One region of the Bacillus sp. Bwzl_19 genome, then DNA from elsewhere that is predicted to be linked to it. Evidence: riboswitches for the same ligand, from Rfam matches in the RefSeq annotation. Region 1 holds a riboswitch; each other region holds the start of a gene.
The links. Region 1 has a riboswitch for thiamine pyrophosphate ahead of tenA (thiaminase II). Riboswitches for the same ligand answer to the same signal wherever they lie in the genome.

Region 1 (3,282 bases):
CACGTTTTCTGCCGCACTGATTATATTTTTCGGCATCTTTATTTTATCATTGCTGCTGTCCTACGGCTTTGTCTTAGCCGGTTTTATTCAAAACGCATTTTTAATGACGCTTATTATTTCGACGATATCACTCGGAGTGGTGGTTCCGACCTTAAAAGAAGAAAGGATCATGAACTCCAACATCGGCCAGATCATTCTGCTTGTCGCCGTTATTGCGGACTTGGTTACGATGATTCTGCTCGCTTTCTTCTCTTCTCTTTACGGAGAAGACAGCGGAAATATGTGGCTTCTTTTGATTCTCTTTGCCGCGGGAGTCGTGCTGTATTTCTTCGGCAGGATCTTTAAACACCGCTCATTTGTGCAGTCGATGTCTAAAGGCACCGTTCAGATCGGCACGAGAGCCATTTTCACACTGATTATCGTGCTTGTCGCTTTGTCAGAATCTCTCGGGGCGGAAAATATTCTCGGCGCGTTTTTAGCAGGCGTTTTGGTATCGCTTCTGTCTCCGAATAAAGAGATGGTGGAGCAGCTGGATTCATTCGGATACGGGTTTTTAATTCCGATCTTTTTCGTCATGGTCGGGGTGAAACTGGACATTTGGACGCTCTTCCAAGATCCGAAAATATTGACGATGATCCCGCTGCTTCTGATTGCGCTGTTTATCAGCAAAATGCTCCCGGTGATTTATTTAAAGAAATGGTATGACAAAAGAACCGTGTTTGCTTCGGGGTTTTTGCTGACATCCACGCTTTCGCTTGTCATCGCGGCGGCTACGATCGGAGAAAGGCTCCACATTATCAGCGCTAATATGTCCGGCGCGCTGACGTTGGTTGCGGTTATTGCCAGCATCATCACACCGATCGGATTTAAAAAATTATACAAACGGCAAAGTGCGCCGCAGGAGAAAAAGCGCATTACATTTATCGGCGCAAATCAAATGACGCTCCCGGTGACGCTGGAATTGCCTGATGAGGAATATGAAGTTCGGGTCGTTCATGTGGATCAGGAAAATGCCGGAGAAAAGCTTGCGGAATCCGTTTTTTCGGTTGAGACCATTTCTGATTATGAGCCCGGCACGCTTGAGTCCCACGATATTTTCAAAACGGATATCCTTGTAGTGGCGACGGGCAATGAAGACGTGAACGCTGAAATCGCCTTAATCGCGAAAGAGAAAGGGACTGAGCGTATCATTGCGAGCGTCGGCTCGGTTGAACATGAAACAAAACTGAAGGAAGAGGGCATCAGTATTTTTTCTATCCTTCTGTCTACAAAAACGCTGCTGCGCGCGTTAATCGAGGCGCCCGGCGTGATGAGCCTCCTGACGAACGAAGAGTCTTCGCTTTATCAGATCAATCTGGAAAACACGGCGTATAACGGCATCATTCTCCGGGAATTTCCGCTGATGGGCGATGTGATTTTCGTCCGGATTTTCAGAGGTGTGGACAGCATCGTTCCGCACGGAGACACGCGGCTGAAAACAGGAGACCGTCTCATCGTTACGGGCTCGCGTAACTACGTGTCGAAACTGAGAAACATTCTTGAAGCTTGACCAAATTGCAATTCGTGATAAGATAGAAGGCATAACAAGTAAATAATCAATCGTATGACCACTAGGGGTGTCCTTCATAAGGGCTGAGATAAAAGTGAGACTTTTAGACCCTCATAACTTGAACAGGTTCAGACCTGCGTAGGGAAGTGGAGCGGTATTTTTTTGGGTTCCTTTTATCCATATAAATTCCAAACCACTTTTCCGATGCGGGAAAGTGGTTTTTTTATTTTATCAGGGGGGAAGACATAATGACATTTTCTGAAGAGTGCAGACTGGCGGCAGCCGAATGGTGGGACGGAAGTTTTGTTCATCCGTTTGTAACGGGAATCGGTGACGGAAGCCTGCCGATCGACCGTTTCAGCTATTACGTGCTGCAGGATTCCTACTACTTGACACATTTTGCAAAAGTTCAGGCATTCGGAGCCGCATATGCCAAAGACTTGTTTACGACGGGCAGGATGGCAGGCCACGCTCAGGGTACATATGAAGCAGAAATGGCGCTGCACCGCGAGTTTACGGAGCTTTTAGGAATTACAGAAGAAGAACGTGCGGCCTTTAAACCGGCACCGACGGCTTATTCTTACACGTCTCATATGTACAGATCGGTGATGAGCGGCCAATTTGGAGAAATTTTAGCTGCGCTTCTGCCTTGCTATTGGCTTTATTATGAAGTCGGCGAACACTTAAAGGAATGCAAACCGGAACATCCGATTTATGAAAAATGGATCGGCACATACGGCGGAGACTGGTTCAGACAGCAAGTCGAAGAACAGATCAGCCGTTTTAACGAGATTGCTGAAAGCAGCACAGAGGAAATCCGCGCGAAAATGAAAGAGAATTTTGTGATTTCAAGCTATTATGAATATCAATTTTGGGGAATGGCTTATCAAAAAGAAGGCTGGTCCGGAAAGGGCGGAAAAGAGGTGGAGTCCTTTGGAGCTGCACGCGGTAACCGATAATCGCAAGCCCGTTGCCGAGCTGGCGGAGGATATTCTTTCGATTCAGCATGAAGTGAGCTTTATCCATATCCGTGAGCGGGACAAAACAGCGGGAGAGATCATGCAGCTTTTGGCACTTTTGAAAAAAGGCGGCGCCGATAAGGACAAATTGGTTATTAATGACCGGGCGGATGTCGCGCTTTTTGCCAATATACACCGTGTTCAGCTTCCGGCCCGCAGCTTTTCCGTCAAACAGGTGCGAAACAGATTTCCCCATCTTCATATCGGGCGTTCGGTTCATTCGCTGAAAGAAGCGGTCCAAGCTGAAAAAGAAGATGCGGATTATGTGGTGTTCGGCCATGTATTTGAAACCGAATGTAAACAAGGACTTGAAGCAAGAGGCATCAGCCTGCTCTCAGATATTAAAAGCACGCTTTCTATCCCCGTAATCGCAATCGGCGGAGTGACACTGCAGACAATCGGAAAGGCAAAGCAGGCGAAACCGGACGGAATTGCCGTCATGTCAGGCATTTTCTCAGCTGAAAATCCTGAGGAAGCGGCAAAACGGTATGCACGCGCAATAAGGGAGGCCGATTATGAAGAAGCACTATGAAACGGCGGTTATCGGCGGCGGAATTATCGGGTGCGCCATTTCTTATGAACTGGCGAAGACTCAAAAGAACGTTGTCTTGTTTGAAGACGGTGCGATCGGCCGAAAAACGACAAGCGCTGCTGCGGGAATGCTGGGTGCTCATGCGGAATGTGAAAACCGGGATGCGTTTTTTGATTTCGCCA
Region 2 (3,282 bases), 270 kb from region 1:
CCCGGATATTCACGGAGGACATACGGGGATGTTCGAAAAGAGCGGGGATGTACATGCTGACCAGCAGGAGGAGTTAGATTCGGCGCACCGTGCTTATATTAAGGAAACACCGATTCGGCCGTGGAATTTAATCATTCCAATCGGGCTGTTTTTACTGTTAACACTGTTTCTCAGCTGGTGGGACGGCCATTCAAAAGCACAAGGGTTTTTGAATGCTTTTATCAAAAGCGATATGCTTGGCGTCATGTTAACCGCTTTATTGGCAGCGGTTATTGCAGCATTTGCTCTTTTTATGTTTCAGCGTTTTCACGCAAGCGAGCTTGTGACGCATTTTATTAAGGGCGGAAACGAATTGGTAAACGTTATAATTATGTTATCGCTGATTTGGGCCGTAACAGCAGTATCTGAGGATCTGGGTTTTTCGAAATATGTTACTTCTCATTTAACGTCATGGATCCCACATATGTTTATTGCGCCATCTCTTTTCATACTTGGAGCGGTTATATCCTATTTTATCGGATCATCCTGGGGGACTTGGGGGCTTTTAATGCCGCTCGGCGTGACGCTGGCGGTTCAGTCGCATACCAGCTTATTATTAGCGATTGGGGCCGTTTTTGCCAGCGGAACATTTGGAGCGTTTGCTTCCCCTCTCAGTGATAATACGGTGACAACCTGTACGGTTTTGGGGATCGATGTTGTGAAGTATGCCCGTTCGAAGCTTGTTCCGGCGCTTATCGCTGCAGGGATCTCCGTTGTTTTATACGGTGTCTTTTCATTTTTCAGATAACAAAGAAATAATTTGAAGGCGGCATCCGGAATGGGATAACGCCTTTTTAAGTTATACTTGAGAAAAAAGAGGTGAGGACGATGAAGCAGATTATTGCATTGGGCGGCGGGGGGTTTTCCATGGAGCCGGATCATCTTGTGCTGGATCAATATATTTTGGAGCAGTCGGTGAGATCAGAGCCGAGAGTTTGTTTTTTGCCGACGGCAAGCGGAGATTCGGAGAATTATATCGCCAGGTTTTATCAGGCCTTTCATAAGCTGGAGTGTGAGCCGGATCACTTGTCGCTGTTTAAACCGCCTCGTTCTGACCTCAGATCTTTTCTCATGAAGAAGGATATTATATATGTCGGCGGCGGCAATACCCGTAATATGCTTGTCTTATGGAAAGAGTGGGGGCTTGACCTTATTCTTCGTGAGGCTTGGGAAAGCGGCATCATCTTGGCAGGTCTCAGCGCCGGGGCGATTTGCTGGTTTGAAGAAGGTGTGACGGATTCAGCGGGAGATTTGAGAGAGCTGCGGGCTTTAGGGTTTTTGCCGGGCAGCTTTTGTCCTCACTATAACGGAGAGGCGGAGCGCAGACCGGCGTATCACCGTCTGATTTCAGAAAAGAAACTCCGGGAGGGCTATGCCGCTGATGACGGCGCTGCGCTGCATTATAAAGACGGTCAGCTGTTCCAAGCTGTCTCTTCCTGGAAAACGGCAAAGGGGTATCGGGTTTTTGATACCGAAGAAGGCGTTAGGGAAACAGAGCTTAAGACCGTTTCGTTATCTGAATTTTAATAATATACTTTTTTTTGTATGCAACTTATGTTACGATGAAACCGAAATTCATAGTTACTGGGGGTGCCCGTCTGAGCGGGCTGAGAGAGAAGCGGCGGCTTCTTAACCCTTTGGACCTGATCTGGTTCGTACCAGCGTGGGGAAGTAAAGGTTTTATTATTGTTGATGAAACAATAATAGTTTCTTTCTGACTGCAAAACCGGGTTCTATAGAGAACCCGGTTTTTTGTGCTGGTGCTGAGCTTGGTTCTGTTATTCAAATGATAAAGGAGAGATTTGTATGCAAAATCAATCAGTACAGCAAGCGAACATTTCTATTATGTCGAGTTTTTCAGGCAGTAAAAAGGTTTATGTTAAGGGTTCTTCGCCTGACATACGAGTGCCGATGCGTGAAATCAGCCTCAGTGCAACAACGGGGGCGTTCGGTGAAGAGGAGAATCCGCCGGTCCGTGTTTATGATACGAGCGGACCGTATACAGACCCGGATGTACAGATTCATATTCATGAAGGCCTGAGGCCGCTCCGCACAGAGTGGATAACCGGGCGCGGCGATACAGAGGAATATGCCGGAAGGACTGTGAAGCCTGAGGATAACGGCTATAAAAAAGAAGATCATACTGCCGAATACCCCGGTTTACAGCGGAAGCCGCGGCGGGCCAAGGCAGGGAAAAACATAACACAATTACATTATGCGAGAAAGGGCATTATTACGCCGGAAATGGAGTTTATCGCAATACGCGAGCATGTTTCTCCCGAATTTGTCAGGGAAGAGGTGGCGAGCGGCCGGGCGATTATTCCTTCTAACGTCAACCATCCGGAAAGCGAGCCGATGATTATCGGCCGGAATTTTCATGTGAAAATCAATGCAAATATCGGCAACTCGGCTGTTACATCTTCTATCGAAGAAGAAGTCGAAAAAATGACGTGGGCGATTCGCTGGGGCGCCGATACGATGATGGACTTATCGACGGGAAAAGACATTCATACGACACGTGAATGGATCATCCGCAATTCCCCCGTGCCTGTGGGGACGGTGCCGATTTATCAGGCGCTTGAAAAAGTAAATGGCGCTGCCGAGGATTTAACGTGGGAAATTTATCGTGACACACTGATTGAGCAGGCGGAGCAGGGCGTGGATTATTTCACCATCCATGCCGGCGTATTGCTTCGTTACGTCCCGTTAACGGCCAAACGCACGACGGGGATCGTCTCCCGCGGCGGGGCGATTATGGCGCAATGGTGCCTTGCTCATCATCAGGAAAGCTTTCTGTACACGCATTTTGAAGAAATCTGTGAAATCATGAAGACATATGATATTGCTTTTTCTCTTGGTGACGGGCTGCGTCCCGGTTCGATTGCGGATGCCAATGATGAAGCGCAATTTGCTGAATTGGAGACTCTCGGAGAATTGACGGAAATCGCATGGACGCATGATGTGCAAGTGATGATTGAAGGACCGGGCCATGTGCCGTTGCATAAAATTAAGGAAAACATGGACAAGCAGCTGGAAATTTGTAAAGAGGCACCTTTTTACACGCTCGGGCCATTAACGACTGATATTGCTCCGGGTTATGACCACATAACTTCTGCGATCGGCGCGGCGATGATCGGCTGGTACGGGACGGCGATGCTTTGTTATGTCACGCCGAAGGAGCATTTGGGACTGCCGAATCGTGATGATGTAAGAGAGGGAGTCATTACGTATAAAATTGCGGCA
Region 3 (3,282 bases), 420 kb from region 1:
GAATGAAGAGATGAGAAAGCTGTTTAAGCAATTGCAGGATGAGGGCGATGATTCAGCGAGGGAAAAGCTTGTAAACGGCAATCTGCGCCTTGTCTTAAGCGTCATTCAGAGGTTTAACAACAGAGGAGAGTATGTTGATGACTTATTTCAGGTCGGCTGCATCGGACTAATGAAATCCATTGATAATTTTGACCTCAGCCATAATGTTAAGTTTTCAACATACGCTGTACCGATGATCATCGGAGAAATCCGCAGATATTTGCGGGATAACAATCCGATCCGCGTCTCGAGGTCGCTTCGCGATATCGCATATAAAGCGCTTCAAGTAAGAGAGCGGTTAATCAGTGAGACAAGCAGGGAGCCGACAGCAGAGGAAATCGCCAAAGTTCTTGAAGTGCCCCATGAAGAAATTGTGTTTGCCCTTGACGCCATCCAAGATCCGGTATCACTGTTTGAGCCGATTTATAATGACGGCGGCGATCCGATCTACGTGATGGACCAGATCAGTGATGAGCGCAATAAGGATACACAATGGATTGAGGAGCTGGCTCTGAAAGAAGGCATGAGACGACTGAACGAACGGGAAAAAATGATTTTGCGAAAACGCTTTTTCCAGGGGAAAACCCAAATGGAAGTCGCAGAAGAAATCGGCATATCCCAAGCTCAGGTCTCAAGGCTTGAAAAGGCAGCCATTAAACAAATGAATAAGAATATCCATCAATAACGGAAAAAGCCTTTAAACATTGTGTTAAAGGCTTTTTTCATGCGCCGGTTTACGTCTGCAAAAAAGTAATGTATTCTAATATGAAAAGTTTTAAGAAAATTTGAATAAATAAACGGGGGAAAGCGCAATGATTTTACATCTGGACAATGTATCATTAAAAAGAAACGGCAAATGGATCTTGAAAGATATCAACTGGCGCGTTGAGAAAAACGAAAATTGGGTGCTGTACGGATTAAACGGAGCCGGAAAAACCGCTTTGCTGAATATGTTATGCTCATATTACTTCCCCACTTCAGGAGAGATGCAGGTGCTCGGCCACCATTTCGGCAAAACAGAGCTCGGTGACAGACTCAGAAGGAAAATCGGCCTTGTTTCAGCAGGACTTCAGCACAAATTATATGCCGCGGATTCCGCTTTTGAAATCGCCCTGAGCGGCGCGTACGCCTCAATCGGGCTGTACGAAACCCCGAGTGAACAGGTGAGGGAAAAAGCGATCGGTCTTCTGAAGGATTTAGGCGCCATCAGTTACGCCGACAGAAGGTATGAGACGTTATCACAGGGGGAAAGGCAAAGAGCGCTGATTGCGCGGGCGCTTATGGCTGATCCGGAACTGCTGATTTTGGACGAGCCCGTGACGGGTCTGGATTTTATGGCAAGAGAGCAGCTGCTGGACACGATTACGTCTATCGCTGAAAAAGAAAATGCGCCGTCCATCCTTTATGTCACCCATCATGCTGAAGAAATTCTGCCGGTATTTGATCAGGCGCTGCTTTTAAAACAAGGCGAGGTGTTCGCATCAGGGAAAATCAGAGACATGCTTTCTGATGAGCGGCTTACAGCGTTTTTCGATATGCCTGTCAATGTCATATGGAACAACGGCCGCCCGTTTTTAACACGTGCAAAAGCGGCATCATCCGTAAAATAACATAACGTTCACCCTGGGGGTGCTGCCATGCAGCTGAGAGAGACGTTTGTCTCAACCCTTAACGGACCTGATCCGGATCATGCCGGCGGAGGGAAGCGGTGAAAAAAGCGGAGGAAGATCCGTTTTTTACCCGTTTCATTTGATGAAACGGTTTTTTTGATACAGCCAAAGGAGAGATTTTCAATGAATCAGCTTGACATGCTGCTGCACCAGGCGGAAAAACGGCGGGACGACTTAATACATATTGCTGAAAGGTTGATAGCCTTTCCGACTCCGGCCCCGCCGGCAAGAAATACGGCAGAAGCTCAGAAGTGGGTCGCCGGATTTTTAAAAGAAACCGGCTGCTCGGTCGATATGTGGGATGTGTATCCGGAAGATCCGAACGTAGTCGGCGTTTTAAAAGGGACGGATTCAAACCGGCATCAAAGCCTGATTTTAAACGGACACATTGACGTGGCCGAGGTTCAGGGTGAAGACTGGGATACTGACCCGTTTCAGCCGCTCGTAAAAGACGGCATGCTGATCGGAAGGGGCGCTGCTGATATGAAAGGGGGATTGGCGTGTGTTCTTTTTGCTCTGCAGCTGATACATGATGCGGGCATTAAGCTTGCGGGCGACCTTATTGTACAGTCTGTGATCGGAGAAGAAGTCGGTGAGGCGGGGACGCTGGAATGCTGCAAACGCGGCTATTACGCGGATTTTGCGGTTGTCGCCGATACGAGCAGCCTGCATATTCAAGGGCAGGGCGGTGTAATCACCGGCTGGATAGAATTGAAAAGCAAAAAAACATTTCATGACGGCATGAGGCGCAATCTGATTCATGCGGGCGGTGGCGCATTCGGAGCGAGCGCAATCGAAAAAATGGCGAAAATCATCACTGCCTTGGGTGAGCTGGAGCGCCACTGGGCGGTAACGAAAAGCTATCCCGGCTTTGCGCCCGGCACCAATACAATCAACCCCGCCGTCATTGAAGGGGGAAGGCACGCAGCGTTTGTCGCCGATGAATGCAGATTATGGATTACCGTCCACTTTTATCCGAACGAAACACACGAACAAGCAGCCGCTGAAATCGAAGACTATATAAATCGTGTCTCTGACAGCGATCTGTGGCTCAGGGAGAACAGGCCGGTGTTCAAATGGGGCGGCTCTTCCATGATTGAAGACAGAGGCGAGGTGTTCCCGGCGCTTGAAATCGACCCGGAGCATCCGGCAGTTTCTGTCCTGGCGGCCTCACACTCAGCCGTCAAAAAACAGGAGCCGGTCATTGATGTTTCCCAAACCGTAACTGACGGAGGGTGGCTTTATAATGCCGGGATTCCGAGTGTAATATACGGGCCCGGTGATTTAAAAAACGCCCACTCCGTAAACGAGGAAGTGTCCGTTGATGAGCTTATAGACTATACGAAAGTCATGCTGAGCTTTATCCTCACCTGGTGCAGCCGCAAAAAAGATTGCCCGATGTGACAAGGTTCAGCCCGGCCGTTCATATAATAGGAAAAAGAATGGGCGAAGGGCGTGATACGAATGATCAGCATATCTGAATTTCAAATAAAAGATGTGGTAAACGTGTCGAACGGAAAAAAACTCGGCAGCATCGGTGATATTGATATTAACGTGACAACGGGGAAAATTC

Region 2: linked by a shared signal. The riboswitch ahead of thiC (phosphomethylpyrimidine synthase ThiC) and the one ahead of tenA (thiaminase II) in region 1 are both predicted to bind thiamine pyrophosphate.
Region 3: linked by a shared signal. The riboswitch ahead of ACW5MY_RS08340 (acetylornithine deacetylase) and the one ahead of tenA (thiaminase II) in region 1 are both predicted to bind thiamine pyrophosphate.

Annotation. Positions count from the first base shown of each region.
Region 1 is NZ_CM142729.1:1,155,376-1,158,657, forward strand. It holds gene ACW5MY_RS06045 (monovalent cation:proton antiporter family protein) at 1-1,549, shown strand, start outside; TPP riboswitch at 1,603-1,711, shown strand; gene tenA (thiaminase II) at 1,798-2,508, shown strand; gene tenI (thiazole tautomerase TenI) at 2,483-3,100, shown strand; gene thiO (glycine oxidase ThiO) at 3,084-3,282, shown strand, end outside.
Region 2 is NZ_CM142729.1:885,014-888,295, forward strand. It holds gene ACW5MY_RS04665 (Na+/H+ antiporter NhaC family protein) at 1-787, shown strand, start outside; gene ACW5MY_RS04670 (Type 1 glutamine amidotransferase-like domain-containing protein) at 868-1,566, shown strand; TPP riboswitch at 1,616-1,726, shown strand; gene thiC (phosphomethylpyrimidine synthase ThiC) at 1,846-3,282, shown strand, end outside.
Region 3 is NZ_CM142729.1:1,572,835-1,576,116, forward strand. It holds gene sigG (RNA polymerase sporulation sigma factor SigG) at 1-724, shown strand, start outside; gene ACW5MY_RS08335 (ABC transporter ATP-binding protein) at 852-1,649, shown strand; TPP riboswitch at 1,655-1,760, shown strand; gene ACW5MY_RS08340 (acetylornithine deacetylase) at 1,833-3,113, shown strand; gene ACW5MY_RS08345 (YlmC/YmxH family sporulation protein) at 3,174-3,282, shown strand, end outside.